DNA from 2 places in the Agarilytica rhodophyticola genome. Region 1 is predicted to be linked to the other one. Evidence: riboswitches for the same ligand, from Rfam matches in the RefSeq annotation. Region 1 holds a riboswitch; the other holds the start of a gene.
What was found. Region 1 has a riboswitch for thiamine pyrophosphate ahead of thiC (phosphomethylpyrimidine synthase ThiC). Riboswitches for the same ligand answer to the same signal wherever they lie in the genome.
Positions count from the first base shown of each region.

Region 2: linked by a shared signal. The riboswitch ahead of BVC89_RS01350 (TonB-dependent receptor) and the one ahead of thiC (phosphomethylpyrimidine synthase ThiC) in region 1 are both predicted to bind thiamine pyrophosphate.

Region 1 is NZ_CP020038.1:1,366,818-1,374,490, reverse strand. It holds gene BVC89_RS05865 (SDR family oxidoreductase) at 1-67, shown strand, start outside; gene BVC89_RS05860 (phosphotransferase family protein) at 64-1,155, shown strand; gene BVC89_RS05855 (histidine phosphatase family protein) at 1,156-1,857, shown strand; gene BVC89_RS05850 (SDR family oxidoreductase) at 1,875-2,624, shown strand; TPP riboswitch at 2,907-3,050, shown strand; gene thiC (phosphomethylpyrimidine synthase ThiC) at 3,354-5,207, shown strand; gene thiO (glycine oxidase ThiO) at 5,217-6,314, shown strand; gene thiS (sulfur carrier protein ThiS) at 6,311-6,508, shown strand; gene BVC89_RS05830 (thiazole synthase) at 6,511-7,296, shown strand; gene thiE (thiamine phosphate synthase) at 7,307-7,673, shown strand, end outside.
Region 2 is NZ_CP020038.1:315,177-322,849, reverse strand. It holds gene BVC89_RS01370 (hypothetical protein) at 1-194, shown strand, start outside; gene BVC89_RS01365 (choline/ethanolamine kinase family protein) at 269-1,021, opposite strand; gene pnuC (nicotinamide riboside transporter PnuC) at 1,018-1,722, opposite strand; gene BVC89_RS01355 (YkoF family thiamine/hydroxymethylpyrimidine-binding protein) at 1,725-1,976, opposite strand; gene BVC89_RS01350 (TonB-dependent receptor) at 2,029-4,215, opposite strand; TPP riboswitch at 4,322-4,437, opposite strand; gene BVC89_RS01345 (hypothetical protein) at 4,506-4,886, opposite strand; gene BVC89_RS01340 (Lrp/AsnC ligand binding domain-containing protein) at 5,049-5,555, opposite strand; gene ald (alanine dehydrogenase) at 5,672-6,793, shown strand; gene BVC89_RS01330 (hypothetical protein) at 6,921-7,673, opposite strand, start outside.

The DNA.
Region 1 (7,673 bases):
GCTGCCCCTCAATCGTTATCTAAAGATGATGAAAGAGAAAACCAAGAATTTTGGAAATATTAAATGAGTCAACAGACAAACCACGGTGCCATTGATAAAGCGAGTGATGTAAGGCCTGGAGAAGAACTGGATTTATCTAAACTCGTCCCTTGGTTACAAGAAAGCCTAAAGGATAAAATTCCTAACCTCAGTGGCCTGCCAGAGGTGACACAATATTCTGGGGGAGCTTCCAACTGGACCTACTGTCTAAGCTATCCTAAGGCCGAGCTGATTTTGCGCCGCGCGCCAAAGGGCACCAAGGCCAAGGGTGCACACGATATGGGACGTGAGTATCGTCTGCAGGCAGCCCTGAAACCGGTGTACCATTATGTACCTGAAATGCTGGCCCATAGTGATGATGAAAGTATCATCGGCGCTGAGTTCTATGTTATGGAAAAGCTCACAGGCCTAATTCCCCGAAAAAACATGCCTCGAAGTACTGCGCTTGATGAAGCCCAGGTTCGAAAATTATGTTTAAACGCTATCGATAGTTTAATCAACTTACACAAAGTGGACTACCAAAGTGCCGGGCTTTCTCACCTGGGCAAAGGTGCAGGTTATACTCAACGTCAAATAGAAGGCTGGACAGCACGTTATCAAAAAGCCAAAACATGGAATGTACCCAGCGGCAAGTTTGTCAGCAATTGGTTAGCGCACAATATGCCGGACAAAGAAAACATTTGTATCACCCATAATGACTTTCGCTTTGACAACTTAGTGCTTGATGAAAATGATCCGACAAAAATCATTGGTGTATTAGACTGGGAGTTAGCAACTTTAGGTGACCCTTTGATGGATCTTGGTAATAGCCTAGCCTACTGGGTGGAAGCTGACGACGATTTTCTAGCACAATCGACACGTCGCCAACCAACACACCTCAAAGGTATGTTAACCCGACAAGAAGTGATCCAGTATTATTTGGAAAAAACTGGGTTTAATGTTGATAATTTTACTTTTTACGAGGTTTATGGGTTATTTCGCTTGGCTGGAATTGCTCAACAAATTTATTACCGCTACCATCATAAGCAGACCCGTAATCCCGCGTTCAAAAATATGTGGTTTTTTGTCCATTATCTTTTGTGGCGCTGTCGTAAAGCAATTAAACGAGTAGCCTAGATGACCAGTATCTATTTAATTCGTCATGGCCAAGCGTCTTTTGGCCAACAAAATTATGATCAGCTTTCACCTCTTGGCAAGCAGCAGTCAAGGCGCCTTGGTGAATCCTTACAACAACGTTTGGGGCATTTCGACCGGGTATGCTTGGGCAGTATGTTTCGCCATAGACAAACAGCAGCCGAATGTTTAGAGGCAATGGGTCAAGACACGCCTGATGGTGAATGGGATTGCAATTCAGGATGGAATGAATACGATCATCAAAATATTCTCGCACAATTAAACCCCGAGTTCGCTACTGTAAGCGGCATTCAAGCTTATGTTAGCCAGCAGGCAGATACCAAGCATGCATTTGAAAAACTATTCAATGATGCCATTAGTCGCTGGATGAGCGGAGAGTACGATGGGGAATACTCTGAAGCTTGGCCCGTCTATCAAAAACGTATTAAGCAGGCGCTTGCAAAGACTATAGAAAAAAATCCCAATGCCGAGAAAATAGCAGTATTCACTTCCGGAGGAGCTATTTCCGTTATCAGCCAATACCTGCTTGGCGTGGCGCCTGAACATTTTATGAAACTAAACTGGACATTATTAAACTGCGGTGTAACAAAATTAGTAACAACAGGCAGTCGGCTATTTGTTGCCTCACTAAATGAACATACACATTTTGAAGGCCAGCACCAATCATTAATAAGTTATAAATAATAATAAAGACGACCATTATGAGTAGACAAAACATCTTAATTACAGGCGCAAGCTCAGGTCTAGGTAAGGGTATGGCGATAGAATTCGCCAAAATGGGGCGCAACCTCGCATTATGTGCTCGGCGTTTCGAAAGATTAGAGGAATTAAAAAAGGAATTACTCGATATCAACCCCAACATAAAAGTGGAAATACGCTCCTTAGATGTTGATAACTCAGACCAAGTATTCGAAGTATTTAAAGCATTTAAAGAAGATTTTAAAACACTGGATCGAATAATTGTCAATGCAGGCATGGGCAAAGGCGCTTCCATAGGGACAGGGTATTTTTATGCCAACAAACAGACAGCTGTGACAAACTTTGTATCTGCATTGGCTCAATGTGAAGCTGCAATGGAAATTTTTCGCGAACAAAACGCAGGTCACTTGGTTACTATATCTTCTGTCAGCGCAATTCGAGGTGCACGCAGGGCACTTAATGTTTATGCCGCCACCAAGGCAGCATTGACATCTATGAGTGAGGGTATGCGAATCGATGTATTAGCAACACCTATAAAAGTATCCACTGTTCACCCTGGTTTTATTCGCAGTGAGCTTAACGAAAAAGTCAAAAAAGTCCCATTTATGGTGGACACAGAAACAGGCTGCAAAGCCATAGTAAAAGCTATCGAAAAAGAAGGTGCAAATAGCTATGTCCCCGCTTGGCCATGGCTACCAATACGTTATGTGCTTAGTATAGCGCCTCTTTCTTGGCTCAAAGTCTTGGCTTAAAATGTTTAGCAAGGGCCTAACGGCCCTTAGCATCATTGTTATATTTTCTCGTTAATTCTTCTAATTTTTAGCATTGCCGTCTTAATCTCGCAATGAATTCTTCACCAAAACTCTTGTCACGTAAAAATTAGATTAGGGCATGCCAACAGCCCTGTCCAAATCTCTATTCCTACCGGTTGCATAGATTAAATTCTTAGGTAAAAGCTGACTGCATAAACAAACTTAAAGTTGCTGACTCAGGCAATAGCTATTTACAAATGCAAAAAAGAAGATCTATAATCTCATCCACTCGCGGGGTGCCATGTGCTGAGATGTACCTTATTTGAATCACTCGCTTAGACTCACTGTTTAGTTGAGATGTATTTTTACAAACCCGCATAACCTGATCCGATTAGTATCGGCGTAGGGACGAGTTTCATTTATTGCAAATAAAGCATCTTAAATTCATATATGATCATAGAGCTATAAATCTACATATGAATTTATAATAGATAAAAAGAGTGGCAGCAGTTTATTACACTTATTACGTAAAAAAATAATGAGTGTAAATTGAGAAAGGCTTTAGAAAAGTAAATTTACTTAAGTTCTGACTCTGCTTTCACACTATAAACGGCTTAAAGATTGATTAGCTAAAGAACTGATCAAAGGCCAACTTATAAAAACTCGCTTTGCTTTGTGATAATACACTTCCCTATCGCCGTATTATTAATTTATTTAACGGCGAAAGATATGAATACTCCTGAATTTCTCAAAAGCGAATCTGATACAGATACAGTTAAAAGCAGTATCTCAACCACACCATTACCTGCGAGTAAAAAAATATATTCTCAGGCATCAATTGACGGTGTGGAAATTAAAGTTCCGATGAGAGAAATTGCCTTAACCGATGGCACTACCACTGCCGTATATGATACTTCAGGCCCCTATACAGATGAAAACGAAGCCATCGATATTCATCGCGGTCTAAAAGATATCCGCTCCCAATGGATACAGCAACGAGGAGATGCTGAGCATTATCAAGGGCGAGAAATTAAAGCGATTGACAATGGTTTTGAAGACGCAAGCAAGGCTTTTCCATTTAATTCTCCTGAATTACAACGCCAACCTTGTCGCGCTAAAACAGGAAAAAATGTTTCTCAAATGCACTATGCTCGCCAAGGTATTATCACGGCAGAAATGCACTACATTGCGATTAGAGAAAACCAATTACGCGAAGCAATAAATAACGAATTTAACACCGAAGAAAGACAAAAGCGCCTGCAAGGAAATCCAATGGGAGCTAAGCTTGCACCTATAACAGCAGAATTTGTGCGCAAAGAAGTAGCAGAAGGACGAGCGATTATACCCGCAAATATTAACCATACTGAACTTGAGCCAATGATTATTGGCCGCAATTTCTTAGTAAAAGTGAATGCTAATATAGGTAATTCAGCATTAGATTCTGATATTGAGCAGGAAGTAGAAAAATTAGTTTGGGCAGTTCGCTGGGGCGGCGATACGGTAATGGATTTATCTACTGGCAAGCATATTCACTCCACGAGAGATTATATTATTCGCAACTCGCCCGTACCTATCGGCACCGTACCCATTTATCAGGCACTAGAAAAAGTTAACGGTGTGGCCGAGGATTTAACTTGGGAGATTTTTCGCGATACTCTGATTGAACAAGCCGAACAAGGTGTCGATTATTTTACTATTCACGCTGGCGTCCGTTTAGCTTTTATTCCCTTGACGGTTAACAGGGTTACGGGAATTGTTTCCCGTGGCGGCTCGATTATGGCTAAGTGGTGTATCGCCCACCACCAGGAAAACTTTCTCTATACCCACTTTGAAGAAATTTGTGAAATCATGAAAGCCTATGATGTAAGTTTTTCTCTAGGCGATGGTCTGCGCCCAGGCTCAGCGGCAGATGCAAATGATGAAGCACAATTTGCAGAATTAATTACCTTAGGCAAACTGACAAAAATAGCATGGGAACATGATGTTCAAGTGATGATTGAAGGTCCAGGACATGTGCCAATGCATCTAATCCAGGAAAATATGGACATGCAACTTAAACACTGTCACGAAGCCCCCTTTTATACACTTGGGCCATTAACTACTGACATTGCACCAGGCTATGATCATATTACCAGTGGCATTGGCGCCGCCATGATCGCGTGGTACGGGTGTGCAATGCTCTGCTATGTTACTCCCAAGGAGCATTTAGGTTTGCCTGATAAAAATGATGTTAAAGAAGGTATTATTACGTATAAAATCGCGGCCCACGCAGCCGATGTAGCAAAAGGCCATCCCGGAGCGCGTTATCGCGACGACTTACTTTCTAAAGCACGTTTTGATTTTCGCTGGCACGATCAGTTTAATTTGGGGCTTGACCCTGAGCGAGCGCAGGAATTTCATGACCAAACATTGCCAAAAGATTCTGCCAAAGTAGCACATTTTTGTTCTATGTGTGGGCCTAAATTTTGTTCTATGAAAATTACTCAAGAAGTAAGAGAGTATGCTAATCAGGGAATGCAAGAAAAGTCCAAGGAGTTTCGAGATAAGGGAGCGCAACTTTATATTAATGCAGAAAATATTTAACTATTTATTATGAAAATTGGCATTGTCGGTGCGGGCATTATGGGGAGACTGTTAGCTTGGCAGTTGGCCAAGCATCATTATGATATCAGTCTTTTTGATAAAGATAATATTTGCCAAGGTGAAAATAATGGCGAGGCGGCAGCTTACACTGCCGCAGGTATGTTAACGCCTTTTTCAGAAGCAGAGTCCACCGAAGAAGAAATTGTTAACATGGGTCGAAGATCCCTTCTCCTATGGCCTCGAATTGTCAATGCTTTAGGCAATGGCGTAGACTTTCGGCAAACTGGCAGCATTGTATTATCTCACCCGCAAGATTATGCCGACTTACAAAATTTTATAAAGCACAGTACTCGACTGGCATCTACCAACAGCAAAAAAGGTAATACTATTTACCAACCCCTTGCTGCTTCAGCGCTGAGGACGCTAGAGCCTGGACTTGCTAATAATTTTGAACAAGCAATATTTATTGCATCTGAAGCTTGGTTGCAGCCTTCATTACTACTACAAAAGCTAATAGATAGCATGTTAAATATGAAGGTGCAATTTTATAACAATTGCGAAGTCACGCATATCAGCTCCGCGACAATAACCACAAAAGCCAGTAGCCATCACTTTGACTTAGTAATTGACTGCCGCGGCCTCGGCGCCAAAAAAGATCTTCCTCAATTGCGAGGCGTACGTGGTGAAACCATATGTGTGCATGCACCAGAGGTAAACATTAAACATTTGATTCGACTTATGCATCCTCGTTATCGTATCTATATTGTTCCCAGACAAAATCACCACTACCTTATCGGCGCTACGCAAATAGAAAACGACTATAAAGGCTCAATTACCGTGCGTTCCGCCCTGGAGTTGCTATCTGCAGCGTATAGTGTGCACTCGGGGTTTGCCGAAGCCTCTATTCAATATACTCGAACAAATTGCCGTCCAGCATTACCTGACAACTTACCTCAAATAGATTATTCAGATGGATTAATGCGCATTAATGGCTTATTTAGGCATGGCTTTTTATTAGCGCCAGCGCTAGTAGAAAAGGCAACTAAAATAATAGAAGCAAATGCACATTTTTATCAGGCAGCAAAAACAAGAGCTAGCAATTTATGAATATCGAATTCAATGATAAAGCCATCGTCATCGATGAAAATACAAACCTCGCACACTTAATAAAAAATCAAAATATTCAAGGCTCTTTCGCTGTTGCTGTAAATATGGAGTTTATTCCAAGGTCACATTATTCTCAAACAGTACTTTGTGAAGGCGACCAGATAGAGTTACTCAAACCTATGCAAGGAGGATAACTATGTGGCAACTTGCGCAAACCCAGATAAATAGCCGCCTTTTAATTGGCTCTGCACTATATCCTTCACCTCAGATAATGCTTGATGCAATTAATGCCAGCGAGGCACAGGTAGTCACAGTATCTTTACGTAGGATGAATCCAACACAAGAAGGAGGACGAGACTTTTGGGATCTACTCAGCACTTTAAAAGTAAATATTTTACCCAATACCGCTGGATGCAAGAGTGTAAAAGAGGCAATAACTACAGCACAAATGGCGCGCGAGATATTTAATACATCATGGATTAAACTGGAAATCATCGGTGATGATTATAATTTACAGCCTGACCCTTTTGGCCTTGTTGAAGCAAGCAAAGAATTAACTCAGCAAGGCTTTGAGGTTTTTCCTTATTGTACCGACGATTTAGTACTATGCGAAAAACTTGTGCAGGCGGGTTGTAAGATATTAATGCCTTGGGGAGCCCCCATAGGGACAGGCCGAGGATTAATTAATCCCTATGCACTTACGACTTTGCGTCAGCGTCTGCCCGAATGCACATTAATTGTCGATGCCGGCATCGGTGCGCCATCACATGCAGCGCAAGCGATGGAACTTGGCTACGATGGTGTTTTACTCAATACAGCAGTGGCCAATGCCACCGACCCTGTAGCCATGGCAAAGGCATTCAAACATGCAGTTATTGCCGGGAGAAGCGGCTACGAAGCAGGTATTATGCATCAACGCAACCTCGCACAGCCAAGCACACCAGTAGTGGGTACCCCCTTCTGGCACCAAGAAAAAATGTAAGATTTTCACTATGTCAAATAATGTTATGCACCCCCCCACTTCTCGCCCAGTTGTTATCACTATTGGCGGCATTGATAGCTCCGGTATGGCAGGCTTACATAGCGATATAAAAACTGTTCAGGCGATGGGAGCCCATACAAAAGTAGTATGCAGCGCAAATACAGTGCAAGACTATAGGGGTGTTTGTCGAGTAGAACCTACAGCAACTGATATATTCGCAGAACAACTGAAAAGTGCCATTGATTTAAGTAGTAGTCTCATTATTAAAATAGGCATGCTAAGCTCACTCGATCAAATACTGGTAATAAAAGAGTTGCTAAGCGCTGTTCAAGACAAACACATTATTATTGACCCAGTTTTATCTGCTTCAAGCGGAG
Region 2 (7,673 bases), 1.1 Mb from region 1:
GGAGAAAAACCCATAATCAAATCATCATGGATACTCATATGGAAAAAACACGCGAGAGCTGTGATGACGAATGGGAAGACGCACAAAGCCAAGTCTATACATGCTATCTACTTAATGTTAGCGACAAACAGTTTGACTGTATCTATGATGCTGGAACCGAGGATGCGACACTTTACCGTTATACTCGTAAATAAACCGTCTTACTCGTAAAGAAATGATAGGTGATTAGGCAGGTCTAGAACCGATCTAATCACCTCCTATAAAAGTTCTAACGAATTTCCCACCATAGCTTATCCAACCAAGATATAATGTTTCTAGCCATTTGATATTTCGCTTTATATATATTTTTCCGGCTATGTTTTATAACAAAATAATCATCTAGCGCAGCAATACCTAGCCCGGCATATTCCCAGTCAATTATTTTTATGCCATTGTTAGTTTCAATGATATTTTCTGCAACAAGATCATGATGGGTAAGAACTCTATTTTTATGTAACCTTTCATACAGTTTCAACTGTTTATTAAATAAGTCCCAGTCTCTTTGGTAAGGAGCCGTATTGCCACCTTGCAATTTAAACTTGTGCCAATAGCTATTTAAATAACTGTGGTAAGAGAAAGATGCAATATCTATAGCTACAGAGCGGTATTTAGCAATAACATCCATAAGTCTTTGATGTTGTTCAGCCTGGAGAAAGTCTTTATCTGTCCAGACTCGGCCATCGATAAATTCAAATACAGCAAAGTTCATCGCCTTTGACCAATACACGATTTTCGGTGCAATATTCAATGAACGTATTGATTGCAGAATATGATATTCGTGTCGGCGATTAATACCTAATGTTTTTGAGTCTGGATGATTCAGTCTTAAAATTACCGCCGATGCCCTATCACCCACAAGGTAAGAGCGGTTGGTGTAACCACTACTAATTTTTTCGAGTACTGTTGGCTTTTTAGAAAAAGGAGACTGCCAATTGCGCCACGTATCTAACGCTTGTTCTAGGCGCATCTGATAAGAACTCATGATGAGATAGGCTCAGCAACTATTTTATTCTCTTCATTATAAATTTTTTTCCAAACAAAATAGCCATAAATCACCATACCAACATAAATGATGAATAAACCTGCCGTCGGATATAAACCGCGTTCAATGTAGACAAATACCGCAACAGAATCGATTACAATCCAATACAACCAATTTTCGAGAATTTTTTTTGCCACCATATATGTAGTTAATACACTTCCCCAGGTGGTAAACGAATCTAAAAATGGCCAGGCTGCGGCAGTATTCTTACTTAGAAAAAAACCTGATACGCCACTAATAACAAGCACAGAACTAATTGCTAATACATGCATTGACCAGGGCCAATTAGAAATTTTTAAGGTGTTTTTTATTTGTTCATCGGCTATTGATGTAACACTAGCTGCCTCAACTCCATTGTTGATACTATTATTTTCTTGATTTTTTGAGCGCCACATCCACCAGCCGTAGATGGCCATAAGCATATAATAGACCTGCAATAATGAATCCATTACTAAACTTACATCCCAAAATAAAAATATATAAATAATTGTACTTATCAATGCCGCAGGCCAACACCAATTATTTTCTTTCATAGCCAAAGCTAAGTAGGCAATGGCTAGAAAAACTGCTAACAACTCCCAAGCTGACTTGGCTAGGTAGAAAGCAAAGAAATTATCAATAAAAGAAAAAAAGTCCATCATCACTACTTTAAAGCTTCATAGCCGGGCAAAAATTTTGCGACAAAGACGCTACGACCAAACTGCTGATGGCTCCATGCCATAGTCTCTTTCAAAACATCCATAACATGCTCATATTCGCCCATCAAAATAGTAGCCGTTGGAAAGGTCTGTATCTTAATATCATCGAAGCTATTAAGGTGTTCAATAGTTTTCTTTATTGGCGTTAAATAAGATTCGTTAAATGGATAAAGAGTTAGTTCAACACTTAGTATCATTACACTATTCCTCAATGGAAAACCTGTTTAAAAATCCAACATACGCCATAGCTTATTCAAAGTTAAGTGTGGCGCTAATACCAATAACGCGAGGAGCACCAAGTTGATAATAGGGTTCTGTTTGATAAAAGTTTTGCGGATTATTACCAAAACTACCAAAACCTCGAATAATGGTATCTTCATCAGTTAAATTGCGCCCCCAAAGTGCCAATTGCCAAGAATCTCGCTGATAAGTTAGCCGAGTATTCCACAGAACATAAGATTCTGTTTGCTCTTCATGCCTTGCTGACAAGAAAAAGCTATCTTTAGCTTCTGCATCAATACGCCATGACAAATAGGGCAACACATCAAATTCCACTCCCACAGCAGCTTGATAACTAGGTGCGTGGGGCTGCTCTCGTCCTTCTAAATCCACTGGAGTCCCTGTATCAGCGTTGGCATTGGCGTGACTAAAATTTAAAAAATCACGAAACTCAGTTTCCAATAAACCAAGGTTGACCCAACTACGAGTACGCTCATTAATATAGTAGTTTACTTCTAATTCCAAACCATAGTTAACACCTGCAGCTGCATTACCAATAAAATCAGTAAAAGAGCAAGGACAATCACCGTTAACTTCACCAGAATCTCGGCTGGTGACTAAAGATTGCCGTACTTGGATATCGTCTCTATCTTGATAAAACAAACTTATTTGAGAATCGAGCTTACCACTTAGCCAAGTAGCTTTATGGCCAAGTTCGAAATTCCACATAAACTCGGTATCAAAAATAATAGGGATTAAATCGTTTCCGCTAGCATCTAGGGGACCTGGAATATTATTACCACCAGCTTTATAGCCACGAGAAACAAGACCGTAAAATAAATGATCTTCTATACCGCGATATTCAAGTGCAAGTTTACCGCCAGCAAAATCTTCATTATTTTCGATAACATTATTATTGCTATCAGAATAATCGGCTTTACGTGTCTCGGCACGAAGTCCAACAATCAACGATAGAGTATCGCCTAAGGGCACACCCAATTGTCCATAGGCCGCTATATTTTTGGTTTCGAAATTACTTCCAAATAGCGTAATTTCGGGATTAACAATAGGGCCGTAAAAGCTATCACCATTAGGATCGTTATTGGTGTAGGTCCTCAGCAAATCCACATCTTGCGCACGATAATAAATACCGGATACCCAAGATAGCTCACCTTCATCAGAGTTTGATACTAAACGTGAATCGAGAGAAATATTTTTATTATCCCGCTGATAATTGTCAAAGGTAGAATACTGAAAGAAAGCACAGGAGGAATCTATTGCGCAAACGGTTCGAAAACTCCAGTCCTCGTCAAAACCGTATTCTAAGTCGGAATCCGCAGCACTTAGGTTGGTTTCCCACTTAAAACTGTCAAAGCCTGCATAATCAAGCCCCAAAGCCAATGCCCGAGTATTAACACGGTCGTGGCCGGGTTGATCTGTGATCGTTTGACGATTACTTTCATAACTAAAAGCATCATAACCGTTGTCGGCATCAACAATATAACTTGTGAACTTAATCAACGTATCATCATTAGCCTGCCAATGTAGCTTAGTGCGGATTGTTGTCTCGTCAATATTCTCAGTATTGTCACGATTTAAATGAACATTAGAGGTATAACCATCACTTTGATTTTTTGATAGCGCGATACGCATGGAAATATCATCGCTGACAGGGCCACTAATCACTTGCTCATATTGGCGAGTATTAAACTCTCCGAGTGCTAAACGAAGGCTGCCTCCAGACTCAGAAGGATCTTGCGAGACTATGTTAATTAATCCAGCTAAAGCGTTAGCACCGTACAAAGTGCCTTGAGGACCACGCAACACTTCAACTTGTTTTATATCTAGAGTTGTAGCGGCGCCACCAACCCCGGTAAAATCAATACCGTCAATGATCAATCCTACCGAAGGGTTAATAGGGTCGACAAACTGACTACGTTCCCCGATACCTCGAATTTGAAAGAAACGACCACGGGAAGCACCAGAGGAAAAATTAACATTAGGGATAATATTTAATACATCTTCCAAATGACTCGCTTCACGAGCACGCAATTGAGCCTGTCCAATAATACTGACGCTTGTAGCAGTATCTAACACAGTCTTTTCATGAAACTCGGCATTCACCACCACTTCTTCTAGGGGTTTTTCCTGATAAGCTGCCAAGGCAGATCCGGCGGTAAATAAAGTAATTGCAGGTAATGTTCGATAAAATTTCAAGGATGGCCCTCGGTTTGTCAACAAAAAGACCCGGAGAGCAGCAGTTTGATAAGCTAAAGAAGCACCGCGTTAACGGCCACTCGTGCGCCGTTATTAAAAAAGGATGGCTGATCTTAAATCCTATCCCTACGCCAGAATTAACCGGATCAGGTTCAAAGGGTTTGAATGCTTATTCATCTCAGGCGAATACACTATGTAAAGACGCCACCCCTCAGGAGTAGCTGATTTTAACTTTTTGTTATTAACCTAGCAATCAAAAACCAGCATAGCTGTACGAGGTTTTTTGAGTTTCAACGTTTCTTTATAGAATCAGCCCGCGAAGATGTTGAGCCCACACGACGCCAAGCTTCATATTCTTCACCATTACGCCAGGTTACGCCGATGTACTCTTCCCAGTGATCGCCACTGTTACTATTGTTACCATTGCTAATACGGTAACGGTAACGACCACCACCACAACCTCCTGCACCAAAAGCCATTTGGCAAACCTTTAACACAATATATTCTCCGTCATAGCTAAAACCATCTTCAAGATTTTTGCATGTACCCATAAACTGCTTTGGCACAGAAAATATGTTTACTAAAGACTCTTTGCCCGCTACCTGTTTGATTGTAAATACCGAACATCCCTTGGAAAAATACTGTACGTCACCAACTTTGAGCTGTGACATATTCACCCTGGAAACACCACTTGGAATAAAAGTACGCTTTAAATCCTGAGCTATGTCTTTAAGCTGATATAGGAAATATCCTGCAACACATATCAGCAGTAGCAAAGAAAAGAAGATAGCCAATAAGAAGTATTTTATAAATTTAACTTTTTTGCTTGGCATTTACTTACGTGGGACATGAATATGCATAGTTTCTTTAACTTCCTCCATTACCACATAACTGGTGGATTCTTGCACTCCAGGCAAGGTGAGCAAAGTATCACCAAGAAAGTCTCGGTATGCTCTCATATCAGCAACACGGGCTTTTATCAGATAGTCGAAATTACCGGATACCAAATAACATTCTTGCACTTCATCTAGTGCCGCTGCAGCGCGCTTAAACTCGGCAAATATATCTTGCGACGTTCTCGATAGGCGGATTTGCACAAATACCACTAACGCCGCTCTTAGTGCCGCCGGGTCAAGTATAGCAGTGAAGCCCTTGATCACCCCTTGGCGCTCTAATTTCTTAACACGCTCCATGCAAGGAGTAGTGGTTAAACCGACACGGCGAGCTAGTTCCGAATAGGTGATACGCCCCTCCCGTTGTAGTTCGCGTAAGATATTACGGTCAATCTTACTGAGGTTTACACCATCAAGACTCTCATTAGTAGGTATTTTTTCTGTCATTTGTAGTTTTATTAGTTAATTTTTCTGAATAATTACAATATTAGAGAAATAATTCTTTTTGGCAACAATTATAATTTTTGCGTTCGTAAAACATACAATATTGGGAGGCTTAGGCCATGTTAATCGGTGTACCTAAAGAGATTAAAAACCATGAATACCGTGTCGGTTTGACGCCTGCCGGTGTACAAGAACTAACTGAAGCTGGTCATGATGTCATTATTCAGACTATGGCCGGAGACGCCATCGGTTTTATTGACAATGACTACGTTGCAGCAGGAGCAGAAATTGTAGGCAGCGCAGAAGAAGTATTTGAACGCGCTCAGATGATTGTAAAGGTGAAAGAGCCACAGCCAAATGAATGCAAAATGCTACGAGCTGAACAGACGCTTTTCACATACTTACACTTGGCCCCAGACCCAGAACAAGCCAAATTACTACTCGCCTCAGGTGCAACCTGTATCGCTTATGAGACAGTAACTGACGCTAATGGCGGCTTACCACTACTAGCGCCAATGAGTGAAGTAGCCGGACGTATGTCAATACAAGCAGCGGCTCATACGCTAGAAAAAGCCCAAGGTGGCCGCGGTGTGCTGTTAGGTGGTGTGCCAGGTGTTGAGTCCGCTAAAGTTGTTGTTATTGGTGGCGGCGTCGTTGGACTTCACGCAGCCCGAATGGCAATGGGCCTTGGCGCAGATGTCACTATATTAGATCGCTCCTTACCACGCTTAAAGCAAATAGACGAAATGTTCGATGGCCGCATCAAAACACTTTTCTCTAATAAAGCCACTATCGAACAACAAATTAGTGATGCCGACGCAGTTATCGGTGCAGTCTTAATTCCTGGAGCAGCGGCCCCTAAACTTGTTACTCGTGAAATGCTAAAAGGAATGAAAAAAGATACAGTTCTTGTGGATGTGGCAATTGACCAAGGTGGTTGTTTTGAAACAAGCCGCGCAACCACTCACGAAGAACCTACCTACGTCGTAGATGGCATTATTCATTACTGTGTTGCTAATATTCCTGGCGCAGTTGCACGAACCTCAACGTTAGCATTAACAAACGCTACACTTCCTTTTGTCGTAGCGTTAGCTAATAAAGGCAGCAAACAGGCCATGATGGACGACGTGCATCTATGCAATGGTTTGAATGTTTATAAAGGTATTTATACCTGCAAAGCTGTGGCAGACGCTTTAGACAGCGAATATGTCGAGCCGATGACTGCACTTAAAGAAAAGTAAATTATCTTAGGCTCTGCTAGAGCTGAAAGTAAAAAACCACGCTCTAAGAGTGTGGTTTTTTTATCTTCGCCTTATCCTGTCTTTAAAAATTTTCGCTGTATGCTAAGGCGTGTTAATAATGATGCAATCATATATTTAGCTGTAGTATATGCTGCTTAAACCTATTTAAAATCTCCTTCGCTTCTCTGCTTCTTTTAAATGGTACAATCTCGCCACTACTTTCTGTAATATTTCTGTTAGAGAAAGCTTTAGACCTCAATAAATTACCTATTATATTTATTTGTGCTTCTTGCTTTTTATCGCCTCTTGACGCAATAAAAGAGCCTTCAAGACCAAGCTGCTTGGCTTCAGCTAGAGTAATCGGTGGCATATTCTTTGGATTTAACATCCATAATCCAGAGTTTTCTATGCTTGGTGCGGAAGAAAATACAGACTTTTGTCCCAACAATGTATTTTCACTAAAATTTTTAAAATGGGATCGCGCACTTTCCATAAACACATAATCAGTCACCGCAGCTAAGCTTTCCCCGTACTCAGCAAGGATAAGTTGTTGAAATATTGGAAAATCCTTAACAAGAGATTTTTCTTTTTCGCTAAGGTCTTCTTGCAGCTTATTGGACATTATTCCAATATTTCTTTCTAATCTAGGCATTGCTCGTAGAAAAATAAAGCTTTCTGAAGCCTTATCACCCAACGCAGCTTTTATTTTATTTGTTGAGTTTAGCTTGGTTTTAAACGTAACCTGATATTGATCCAAAATTTTCTCTAGTGCCTGCGCTATATTGGCTATATTCTTGTCCTCAGTATTATGGCTTTTGGAAAAAAATTCTCTCAATTTATGGATTTTTCCTCTCTCAGATCTAGATACACTCAACAGACT